3 linked regions of the Colwellia sp. M166 genome follow. The protein of the gene in region 2 binds, or shares a complex with, the protein of the main gene of each other region. Links are inferred from orthologs where the notes say so. Each region holds a gene or a part of one and is shown on either strand. Other genes may lie near its edges.

Evidence for each region.
Region 1: the proteins of secY (region 2) and secA are in contact, whole or in part, in a crystal structure (PDB 3DIN), measured with the Thermotoga maritima proteins. The link is inferred for Colwellia sp. M166 from one-to-one orthologs. Residues at the interface, in WP_004081795.1 of Thermotoga maritima: Glu108, Gly109, Glu110, Glu111, Ala236, Glu237, Arg238, Arg239, Ile240, Thr241, Ile242, Gln243, Tyr244, Ala245, Arg246, Arg247, Val248, Thr249, Gly250, Arg251, Arg252, Val253, Tyr254, Gly256, Ala257, Ser258, Thr259, Tyr260, Leu261, Pro262; in WP_004082002.1 of Thermotoga maritima: Glu261, Ala262, Arg263, Lys300, Ala301, Arg302, Thr303, Ile304, Ile305, Leu323, Tyr324, Asp325, Pro326, Val329, Ser330, Tyr333, Ile336, Lys340, Phe345, Val349, Glu363, Phe364, Tyr374, Ser375, Gly376, Gly377, Glu393, Ile395, Thr482, Ser483.
Region 3: secY (region 2) and secG share a complex: the UniProt entries of both Escherichia coli proteins name them as parts of the sec protein translocase complex. The link is inferred for Colwellia sp. M166 from one-to-one orthologs.

What each region holds. Positions count from the first base shown.
Region 1 is NZ_CP040755.1:3,011,783-3,015,190, reverse strand. The notes cover bases 70-3,318. They hold secA (preprotein translocase subunit SecA), read right to left. Parts: upstream 2,949-3,318; coding sequence 270-2,948; downstream 70-269. Other genes in these bases: FGD67_RS13710 (M23 family metallopeptidase), read right to left, coding at 3,074-3,318. Outside these bases: 8-oxo-dGTP diphosphatase MutT, read right to left, coding at 1-32; more of FGD67_RS13710, read right to left, coding at 3,319-3,408. UniProt on the Escherichia coli protein: Required for protein export, interacts with the SecYEG preprotein conducting channel.
Region 2 is NZ_CP040755.1:2,156,283-2,159,237, forward strand. What follows is about bases 48-2,843. They hold secY (preprotein translocase subunit SecY), read right to left. Parts: upstream 2,211-2,843; coding sequence 885-2,210; downstream 48-884. Other genes in these bases: rpsK (30S ribosomal protein S11), read right to left, coding at 48-218; rpsM (30S ribosomal protein S13), read right to left, coding at 232-588; rpmJ (50S ribosomal protein L36), read right to left, coding at 743-856; rplO (50S ribosomal protein L15), read right to left, coding at 2,217-2,651; rpmD (50S ribosomal protein L30), read right to left, coding at 2,654-2,833. Outside these bases: more of rpsK, read right to left, coding at 1-47; more of rpsE, read right to left, coding at 2,844-2,955. UniProt on the Escherichia coli protein: The central subunit of the protein translocation channel SecYEG. Consists of two halves formed by TMs 1-5 and 6-10.
Region 3 is NZ_CP040755.1:4,661,615-4,664,757, reverse strand. What follows is about bases 20-3,003. They hold secG (preprotein translocase subunit SecG), read right to left. Parts: upstream 1,718-3,003; coding sequence 1,322-1,717; downstream 20-1,321. Other genes in these bases: glmM (phosphoglucosamine mutase), read right to left, coding at 2,617-3,003; tpiA (triose-phosphate isomerase), read right to left, coding at 1,722-2,489; FGD67_RS20960 (class I SAM-dependent DNA methyltransferase), read right to left, coding at 20-453. Also shown: more of FGD67_RS20960, read right to left, coding at 1-19; more of glmM, read right to left, coding at 3,004-3,143. UniProt on the Escherichia coli protein: Subunit of the protein translocation channel SecYEG. Overexpression of some hybrid proteins has been thought to jam the protein secretion apparatus resulting in cell death; while this may be true it also results in FtsH-mediated degradation of SecY.

The sequences.
Region 1 (3,408 bases), 860 kb from region 2 along the record:
CCAACAGCAACATGCACAATTTTAGTTGTCATAATACGATGCCTTAATTAAATTTATTTTTATATTGTTTATCTAAAGAAGTATGCACTTAGCGCTATATCGAACACATGAGTAGGTACAAATTTTTGAAATTATCATTGCCCCGCAAGCACTCAAAGACTGACTTTTAAATTCTCGCTAAGAGGTACTTTCTGAGACGGATTGCTATTAAACATAAAAATACCAGTCAAAAGACTGGTATTTTTATGTCAGACTTAACGCTTGATAAGTTAGCTTAACTTACCGTGACACTGTTTATATTTTTTACCTGAGCCGCACGGACAAGGCTCATTACGTCCAACACGCGCCATCGCAGTTTCTTCAGGCTGTGAGGCCGACTGATGTGTAAACTCTTTCGGTGCTTCATCAGCTTTTCTATGTTGTTCTTCAACCGCTTCAACATCAGATTCAGCCTTAATTTGCACTTTACTTAAGATACCAATAACATCATATTTTAAGTTATCAAGTAATTCGGCAAATAACTCGAAAGATTCACGCTTAAATTCTTGTTTTGGATTCTTTTGCGCGTAACCGCGTAAATGAATACCTTGACGTAAATGGTCCATTGCCGCTAAATGCTCTTTCCAATGAGAATCTAGGCTTTGTAGCATAACAGCCTTTTCAAACTGGCGTAAAACTTCAGCACCAACCATCTCTTCTTTAGCAACATAACTCGCTTCAACTTCTGCAACAATTTTTTCACGTAAAGTTTCTTCATGCAAGTTGCTGTCTTCTTCTAACCATTTTGCAATAGTCAGCTCAAGATTAAGTTCGCCTTTAATACGTTCTTCTAAGCCCGTAACATCCCACATTTCTTCTAACGATTGTGGTGGAATATGTTGACTAATCAAACCATTAACGACATCTGCACGAATCGCTTTAATAACCTCAGCAATATCTGCTTCATCCATCAGCTCATTTCGTTGCTCATAAATAACTTTACGTTGGTCATTTGAAACATCATCAAACTCAAGTAATTGTTTACGAATATCAAAGTTACGGCCTTCAACTTTACGTTGAGCATTTTCAATACTCTTAGTCACCCAAGGATGTTCAATTGCTTCACCGCGCTCCATACCTAATTTACGCATCATGTTAGAAATACGCTCAGAGGCAAAAATGCGCATTAAGCCATCTTCCATCGATAGGTAAAAACGCGTTGAGCCCGCATCACCTTGACGGCCTGAACGACCACGCAATTGATTATCTATACGACGAGACTCATGACGCTCAGTGGCAACAATATGTAGGCCACCCGCGGCTAATACCTTTTCATGCTCTTCTTGCCATGCGGCTTTCACTTTTTCAATTTGGTCTGCGCTTGGGTTATCAAGCTTAGCTAGCATCATACTTAAGTTACCACCCAGTACGATATCAGTACCACGACCAGCCATGTTAGTGGCAATGGTTACCGCACCAATTTTACCCGCGTCGGCAACAATCTCAGCTTCCTGTTGGTGGAACTTAGCATTCAATACTTTATGCTTAATCTTTGCTTTCTTTAAAAATGAAGATAAGAATTCAGAGGTTTCAATGCTGATAGTTCCCACCAAAACCGGTTGGCCACGTTCAACACAGTCTTTAATATCTTCTAAAATCGCTTCAAACTTTTCTTCAGCTGTTAAGTAAATTAAATCAGGTAAATCCTTACGTACCATAGGTTGGTTTGTTGGGATAACCACCGTTTCTAAACCATAGATATGATTAAACTCGAACGCTTCTGTGTCCGCAGTACCTGTCATACCTGATAATTTATTATAGATACGGAAAAAATTTTGGAAGGTAATTGATGCCAGTGTCTGATTTTCATTTTGAATATCAACACCTTCTTTCGCTTCAACCGCTTGGTGCAAACCTTCTGACCAACGGCGACCTTCCATTGTACGACCGGTATGTTCATCAACAATGACGATTTCACCATCTTTAACAATATAATCAACATCTTTTTGAAACAGTTTATGAGCACGCAATGCCGCCATAACATGATGGAGTAAAGTAATATTTGCTGCTGAGAATAGAGAATCTCCTTGCTGCATTAAACCTTTTTCGATCATGATTTCTTCGATATGTATTTGACCTAGCTCAGTTAGATAGATTTGCTTGGCTTTTTCGTCAATGGTGAAGTCACCGGTACTTTCTTGACCTTCTTTATCTTCTTCATCTTGCTGAACAAGCGTTGGCACTACCAGATTGATATTACGGTAAAGTTCAGAACTATCTTCCGCTTGACCAGAAATAATTAATGGCGTGCGCGCTTCATCAATTAAAATCGAGTCGACTTCATCAATAACGGCAAAGTTTAATGGCTTTTGTGCCCGCTCTTCTGGCGAAAAGGCCATATTATCGCGCAGGTAGTCAAAACCAAACTCGTTGTTGGTACCGTAAGTGATATCAGCGTTATATGCTGCTTGTTTATCGCCAGGTGCCATACCAGCAATATTACAGCCAACAGTCATACCTAAAAATTCAAATAATGGCCGACTCCAATCCGCATCACGGGTAGCAAGGTAGTCATTGACCGTAATCACATGCACACCTTTATTGGTTAAAGCATTTAAATAAGCCGGTAAAGTTGCGGTAAGCGTTTTACCTTCACCGGTACGCATTTCGGCTATTTTACCCGAGTTGAGTACCATGCCACCGATCATTTGCACATCAAAGTGACGCATACCAAATACGCGTTTACTCGCTTCACGTACCACAGCAAATGCTTCAGGAATAAGCTCGTCTAGTACTTCGCCTTGCTCAACGCGCTCTTTAAACTCAGTTGTTTTTGCTTTTAGTTCTTCATCACTGAGGGCTTCAAAAACGGGTTCTAGAGCATTAATTTTTGTTACTTCTTTGCACATTTGTTTAAGTAATCGATCATTTCGACTACCAAACAGTTTTGTCATTAACTTTACAAACATCGTGTTAAACCATATTGAGAAGAAAATCTTCCGCTGAAAATAAATGACCGGTGGGACCGATCACATAAACTTGCTTAGTATTGTAATCGCAGTAGTATTTTAAACAACTGAAATTCGTGCAAAAACTAATTTTTTGCTTTGCGATAAACGTATTTTTTTGGATCTATTTGGCGATTATTACGCAAAATTTCATAATGTACGTGTGGTCCTGTGGAACGACCTGTACTGCCCATTTTTGCAATAACCTGACCTTTAGTAACAACATCACCAACCGATACTTTTATTGCTTTATTGTGACCATAACGAGTTTTTAAGTTATCACCATGATTAATTTCAATTAATTGACCATAACCATAACGATCACCTGCCCAACTTACCACTCCAGATGCGGTAGCTATAATATCAGCATCTTCACTACCTGCAAAATCAACGCCTTTATGCATTGCCGGCTTACCATTAA
Region 2 (2,955 bases):
GCTTTACCAGCACGATCTGCAGCTACTTGCGCAGCAAATGGAGTAGATTTACGTGAACCACGGAAACCTGAACCACCAGCAGTCGCCCATGATAAGGCGTTACCTTGACGATCTGTAAGAGTTACGATTGTGTTGTTGAAAGATGCATGGATATGAGCCATGCCGTCAGCAACTTGTTTTTTTACGCGTTTACGCGTACGTACAGGTGTTTTAGCCATTGTCTAGTTCCTCTTACTTCTTAATTGGCTTACGAGGACCTTTACGGGTGCGCGCATTAGTTTTAGTGCGTTGACCACGTAGAGGAAGACTGCGACGGTGGCGAATACCACGGTAACAACCTAAATCCATAAGACGTTTAATGTTCATTGAAACTTCACGGCGTAAATCACCTTCTACGGTGTATTTATCCACTTCTGCACGAAGCAAATCAATTTGAGCTTCGTCCAATTCACTGATCTTAGTTGACTCTGCAATACCAGTTGCAACACAAATTGCTTTCGCACGTGTTGCTCCGATACCGAAGATCGCAGTAATGGCGATTACTGCATGCTTACGATCAGGGATGTTAATGCCAGCGATACGGGCCACTAAACACATCTCCTACTTTTAATTAAAATTTGCCAGTTGAAAAGCCCGTTAGGATACTCAACCAGCCGCATTTCTTTGCAAATCGAAGCGGCATTATACAGAATTATCTACATAATACCACTTCTAAAAGATTTAGCTTTCGCTTAGGTTAATATTAACCTTGACGTTGCTTATGCTTTGGCTCTTCGCAAATTACACGAACAACACCAGCACGTTTAACAACTTTACAGTTACGACAAATCTTTTTTACGGATGCACGTACTTTCATTTTATACTCCGTTACCTAATGACTCAGCCTAACGACCATAGCCCTTAAGGTTTGCTTTTTTAAGTACATTATCATATTGATGTGACATCAAATGGGTCTGTACTTGTGCCATAAAATCCATTATCACAACTACAATAATAAGTAGTGATGTGCCGCCAAAGTAAAAATTGACGTCCCATGCCATGATAATAAACTGAGGTACTAAACAGATAAAGGTTATATACATCGCACCCGCTAAGGTTAAACGAGTCATAACTTTATCGATATATTTAGACGTTTGCTCGCCAGGACGAATCCCAGGAATAAACGCACCAGATTTTTTCAGGTTATCTGCCGTTTCACGCGGATTGAAAACAAGAGCCGTGTAAAAGAAACAGAAAAATATTATCGCTGCTGCAAGTAACATGACATATAGCGGCTGTCCTGGAGAAATAGCAATTGATACTTCTTGAAGGAAATCAGCAACCATACCATCACCTTGTCCGAACCAGCTCGCAAGCGTGCCAGGGAACAAGATAATACTTGAAGCGAAGATTGGTGGAATAACACCTGCCATATTCACTTTTAAAGGTAAATGTGTGCTTTGCGCGGCAAAAACCTTACGGCCTTGCTGACGCTTAGCGTAGTTAACAACAATACGTCGTTGACCACGTTCCACAAATACTACAAAGAAAGTTGTAGCAAATATAATTACGCCAATTAGCAACAATACTAATAAGTGCAATTCACCTTGACGCGCCGCCTCTGCTGTTTGACCAACAGCTGACGGCATACCAGCAACAATACCTGCAAATATTAAGATCGAAATACCATTACCAATACCGCGTTCTGTAATTTGCTCACCTAACCACATTAAAAACATGGTACCAGTAACCAAACTTACTACCGCAGCAAAGTAGAAACCGAAACCTGCATCCATTACTAGACCTGGCATCATTCCCGGTAAACTTCTTGCAATTGCAATTGATTGTACAGTCGCTAGAACTAAAGTGCCGTAGCGGGTGTATTGACTGATCTTACGTCGTCCAGCTTCACCTTCTTTTTTCAATTCTGCCATTCTCGGGTGCATGACCGTCATTAATTGCATTATGATTGAAGCTGAGATGTACGGCATAATACCTAGTGCCAATACAGAGGCTCGCTCAAGTGCACCACCGGAGAACATGTTAAACATCTCTACGATAGTGCCCTTTTGTTGTTCAAACAACTGAGCTAATACAGCGGCGTCAATACCAGGGATTGGCACAAATGTTCCTAAACGAAGCACAACTAATGCCCCGAATACAAACCATAACCTTTGTTTAAGCTCAGACAATCCGCCTTGCGCTTTATTATCCATTCCTGGTTTAGCCATTCTGTACTATTCCTCGATTTTTCCGCCAGCAGCTTCAATAGCTGCACGAGCGCCTTTAGTAACACCTAAACCACGAACAGTAATTGGACGAGTGATCTCACCAGAAAGCATGATTTTCACAGACACAATGTTACGTGTGATTAAGTTAGCATCTTTAAGGGCAAAGATATCGACAACATCACCTGTGATGTTATTTAGTTCATGTAAACGTACTTCAGCGCGAACTAAAGATTTACGTGACGTGAAACCAAACTTAGGTAAACGTTGTTTCAATGGCATTTGACCACCTTCGAAACCAGGACGTACACTACCGCCAGAACGAGACTTCTGACCTTTGTGACCACGACCACCTGTTTTGCCTATGCCAGAACCAATACCACGACCACAGCGTTTCTTGGCTTTCTTAGCACCTGGTGCAGGAGATAAAGTATTTAAATGCATTATTAATCCTCCACCTTAATCATATAAGATACTTGATTGATCATACCGCGTACAGATGGAGTATCTTCTAACTCTACTGTATGACGAATACGACGTAAACCAAGACCCTTTAATGTAGCTCTATGCTTCGGTAAACGACCGATAGAACTTTTTAACTGAGTTATTCTAACTGTTTTAGCCATGCTCAATTACCCCAAAATGTCTGAAACGCTTTTGCCACGTTTAGCTGCAACAGCTTCAGGCGAATGCATATTCGCAAGAGCAGATACAGTAGCGCGAACTACGTTGATTGGGTTAGTAGAAC
Region 3 (3,143 bases), 2.5 Mb from region 2 along the record:
GTTATCAACCACTTCAGGATGAAGGTCAGTTGTTGCAAAGCGTTTTGCTACTTTATAAAGTAAGTCAGCTTCTTCTAATTTGTCGATAGTATTGAAGAAATCAAAGTGTTCGAATATTTCACGGGCATTAGGGCTAAAAGATTGTACATAGCTTTCAAGGTTTTGCGCTACACCTGTTTCACCCAATTTGTTCAAATCCATTTTACTGGTGTTATAAAAGCTTAATTTGGCAGCGTGGGTAAGTATTTTATCTTGCGCTTCAATTGGTTTGTTTTTAACAGTTTCATACATTGTAAGTACGCTTGGCTTGGTGTTCTCAAGTACACATTCTAAACGTCTTAATAGCGTAAAAGGTAAGATAATACGCCCGTACTGGCTTTGTTTGAAATCACCACGGAGAAGATCAGCAACCGACCATAAAAATGCTGCTGTAGAAGAGAAATTGTCCGACATAAGAGTTTACCTTGAAAGTGTTTAAGTTTCCGTAACTTTTGGCTTGAGGCTAATAGTTGTTGTGGCGATAAACTTAAAGGGTTATTCATATTAAGGGTAATCTACCACATAACTATGTTTTATAAAGTAATTAGTGCGTTTTATGCTAGTTTAAAATGCTTAATATTTGTAGTTTTCGATACTGTTTCTAAGACTGAGTTTTCTATGTGCTAATTAGGAAAAACATGGTTTCAATATTACAGCAAAAGTTTCTTATAGTAGTTTCTGGTATTTTTGCTTTTTAATAGTGAACCACTCGTTAATAATACTTTCAAAAGTATTATTAACGACAAGTTGAATATCTTTTTGTTCTTTAGGGTCAATATCCTGGATCAATAAAGCTTTAGTCTCAGCACGTTTTTCTGGCTTGTGCCAAGGCTACTTCAGGCTAGCTTCCAAAACCCATTGAGTTACGCTTTTAGTGTTCGGATAGTCATAATTGAATAGTTAACGTTTAGTTCGCGTAGGTTTTACTCCGAGCATTAAACCGTAGTCATCTAACAAGTTATACTTCTTGTCTTTAGACTTTGCTTGTCTTACTTCTGTATTGGTTAATGGTTAGGACGTTTTAGCCATTTTAGTAACATTCTCTTATCAACAAATAATGAGTGTTAGCTTTATTGCTACTAAAATCATCAGATTTTACCAAAATGCTTCAGACATAAAAAAACCGCAACACCTAGTTTAAATAGGTTATTCCGGTTTTTTATGGGTTCTATTAGAACCTGTATTTGGTGCAGATAGAGAGACTCGAACTCTCACGCCCTAAGGCACCACCCCCTCAAGGTGGCGCGTCTACCAATTCCGCCATATCTGCAAATTTTTTAAACTAGCCTGGTACGTCGCTATCTTTTTCTGTTGCAACATCACTACTTGGCACATCAGTATTATTAGCTTTAGGCTCAACACTATCAGTTGGAATAGCATCAGTTGCAGGAGCAACTTGTCCCGCAGGAGTGTCAATATTATTCCACTCATCCGTCGCTTTAACACGATTAGCGGTTAAGTTACCTAACACTAAGCTAATAACAAAAAAAGCAATCGCTAAGTAAGTAGTCGCTTTAGTTAAGAAGTTACCTGAACCGCTTGAGCCAAAAATAGTTGCTGATGAACCAGCACCGAATGATGCGCCCATATCAGCACCTTTACCTTGTTGAATAAGCACTAAGCCAATTAAACATAAAGCAACGATCAAATACACTACAATTAACACTTGATACAACATTTTATTATCCCTTTGCTGCTGAGCAAATTACTTTGAATTCATCAGCTTTTAAACTAGCACCGCCGATTAATCCACCATCGATATCGGCTTGTGCAAATAATTCTTCACAGTTTGTCGCATTGACACTGCCACCATACAACAATGGCACTTTAACTGCGACGTTTTCATCAATTTTCGCGATAAATTCACGAATAAAGTGATGTGTTGCTTGTGCCATTTCTGGCGATGCTGTTTTTCCTGTACCTATTGCCCAAACTGGCTCATACGCAATAACAACATCTTTAAAATTTTCAATACCTATTTCATCAATCACCGGCTGTAATTGCGCGGCTAAAACGACTTCGGTTTGCTCTGCCATTCGCTCTTCTTCACTTTCACCTATACATAAAATAGGTTTCAAGTTTGCCGCTAGCGTAGCTTTAACTTTTTGTGCAACTAATGAACTTGATTCTTTATATATACTACGACGTTCTGAGTGTCCTAGTATGACATAATTGACACCAACTTCTTGTAACATTGAGGTGGATACTTCCCCCGTAAATGCACCTTTAGCATGCTCATTTAAATTTTGAGCGCCTAAGCTGAATACCTTCGGCAATTTCAGCTCAGTGCTGACTAAACTAAATGCCGCTAAGTAAGGAAAGCTAGGACAGACAACAACTTCAACATTTTCATTTAACGTTAAACTGTTTAACTCTGAAACCATTGAGTTGACTAATGCCAAACTGCCATTCATTTTCCAGTTTGCTGCAACTATTGCGCGTCTATTCATTTTTCATTCCTAAATCAAAGCGGCGAGATATTAACTAACCTGTCGACAAGATACAAGTTTTTCAAGCAATATCTTGTTCAATTGCTTAATATTTATTCGACATGATGAAATGGTCGAATAGTTACCCCTAACATGCAAGCTTAACGGCGTCAGCAATATTGTGAGCTAAGGCTGTTACTTCATCGTGTTCAGGGCCTTCAACCATAACTCTGATCAGTGGTTCAGTGCCTGATTTTCTCAACAACACACGGCCACGACCGGTCAATGTTTCATTCACTTTTTTAACAGCAGCAACAACTTCATCATTAACTAAAGGATCGCTATCACCCGAAAATCTAACATTGACTAAAACTTGTGGTAACTTGGTCATGCCTTGGCGTAATTCGAATAAGGCTTTACCGGTATTACAAATAGCCGTTAAAACATTCAATGCCGCAATAATACCATCACCTGTTGATGTATGGTTTAAGTTGATGACATGGCCAGAGTTTTCCGCACCTAATTGCCAGCCTTTTTGTTTGAGCATTTCCATCACGTATCGGTCACCGACTTTACTACGAACGAATGGAACCCCCATATCAGCTAGCGCTAGTTCTAGGCCCATATTACTCATTAATGTGCCAACAACACCACCATCGATATTGCCACTTTTCA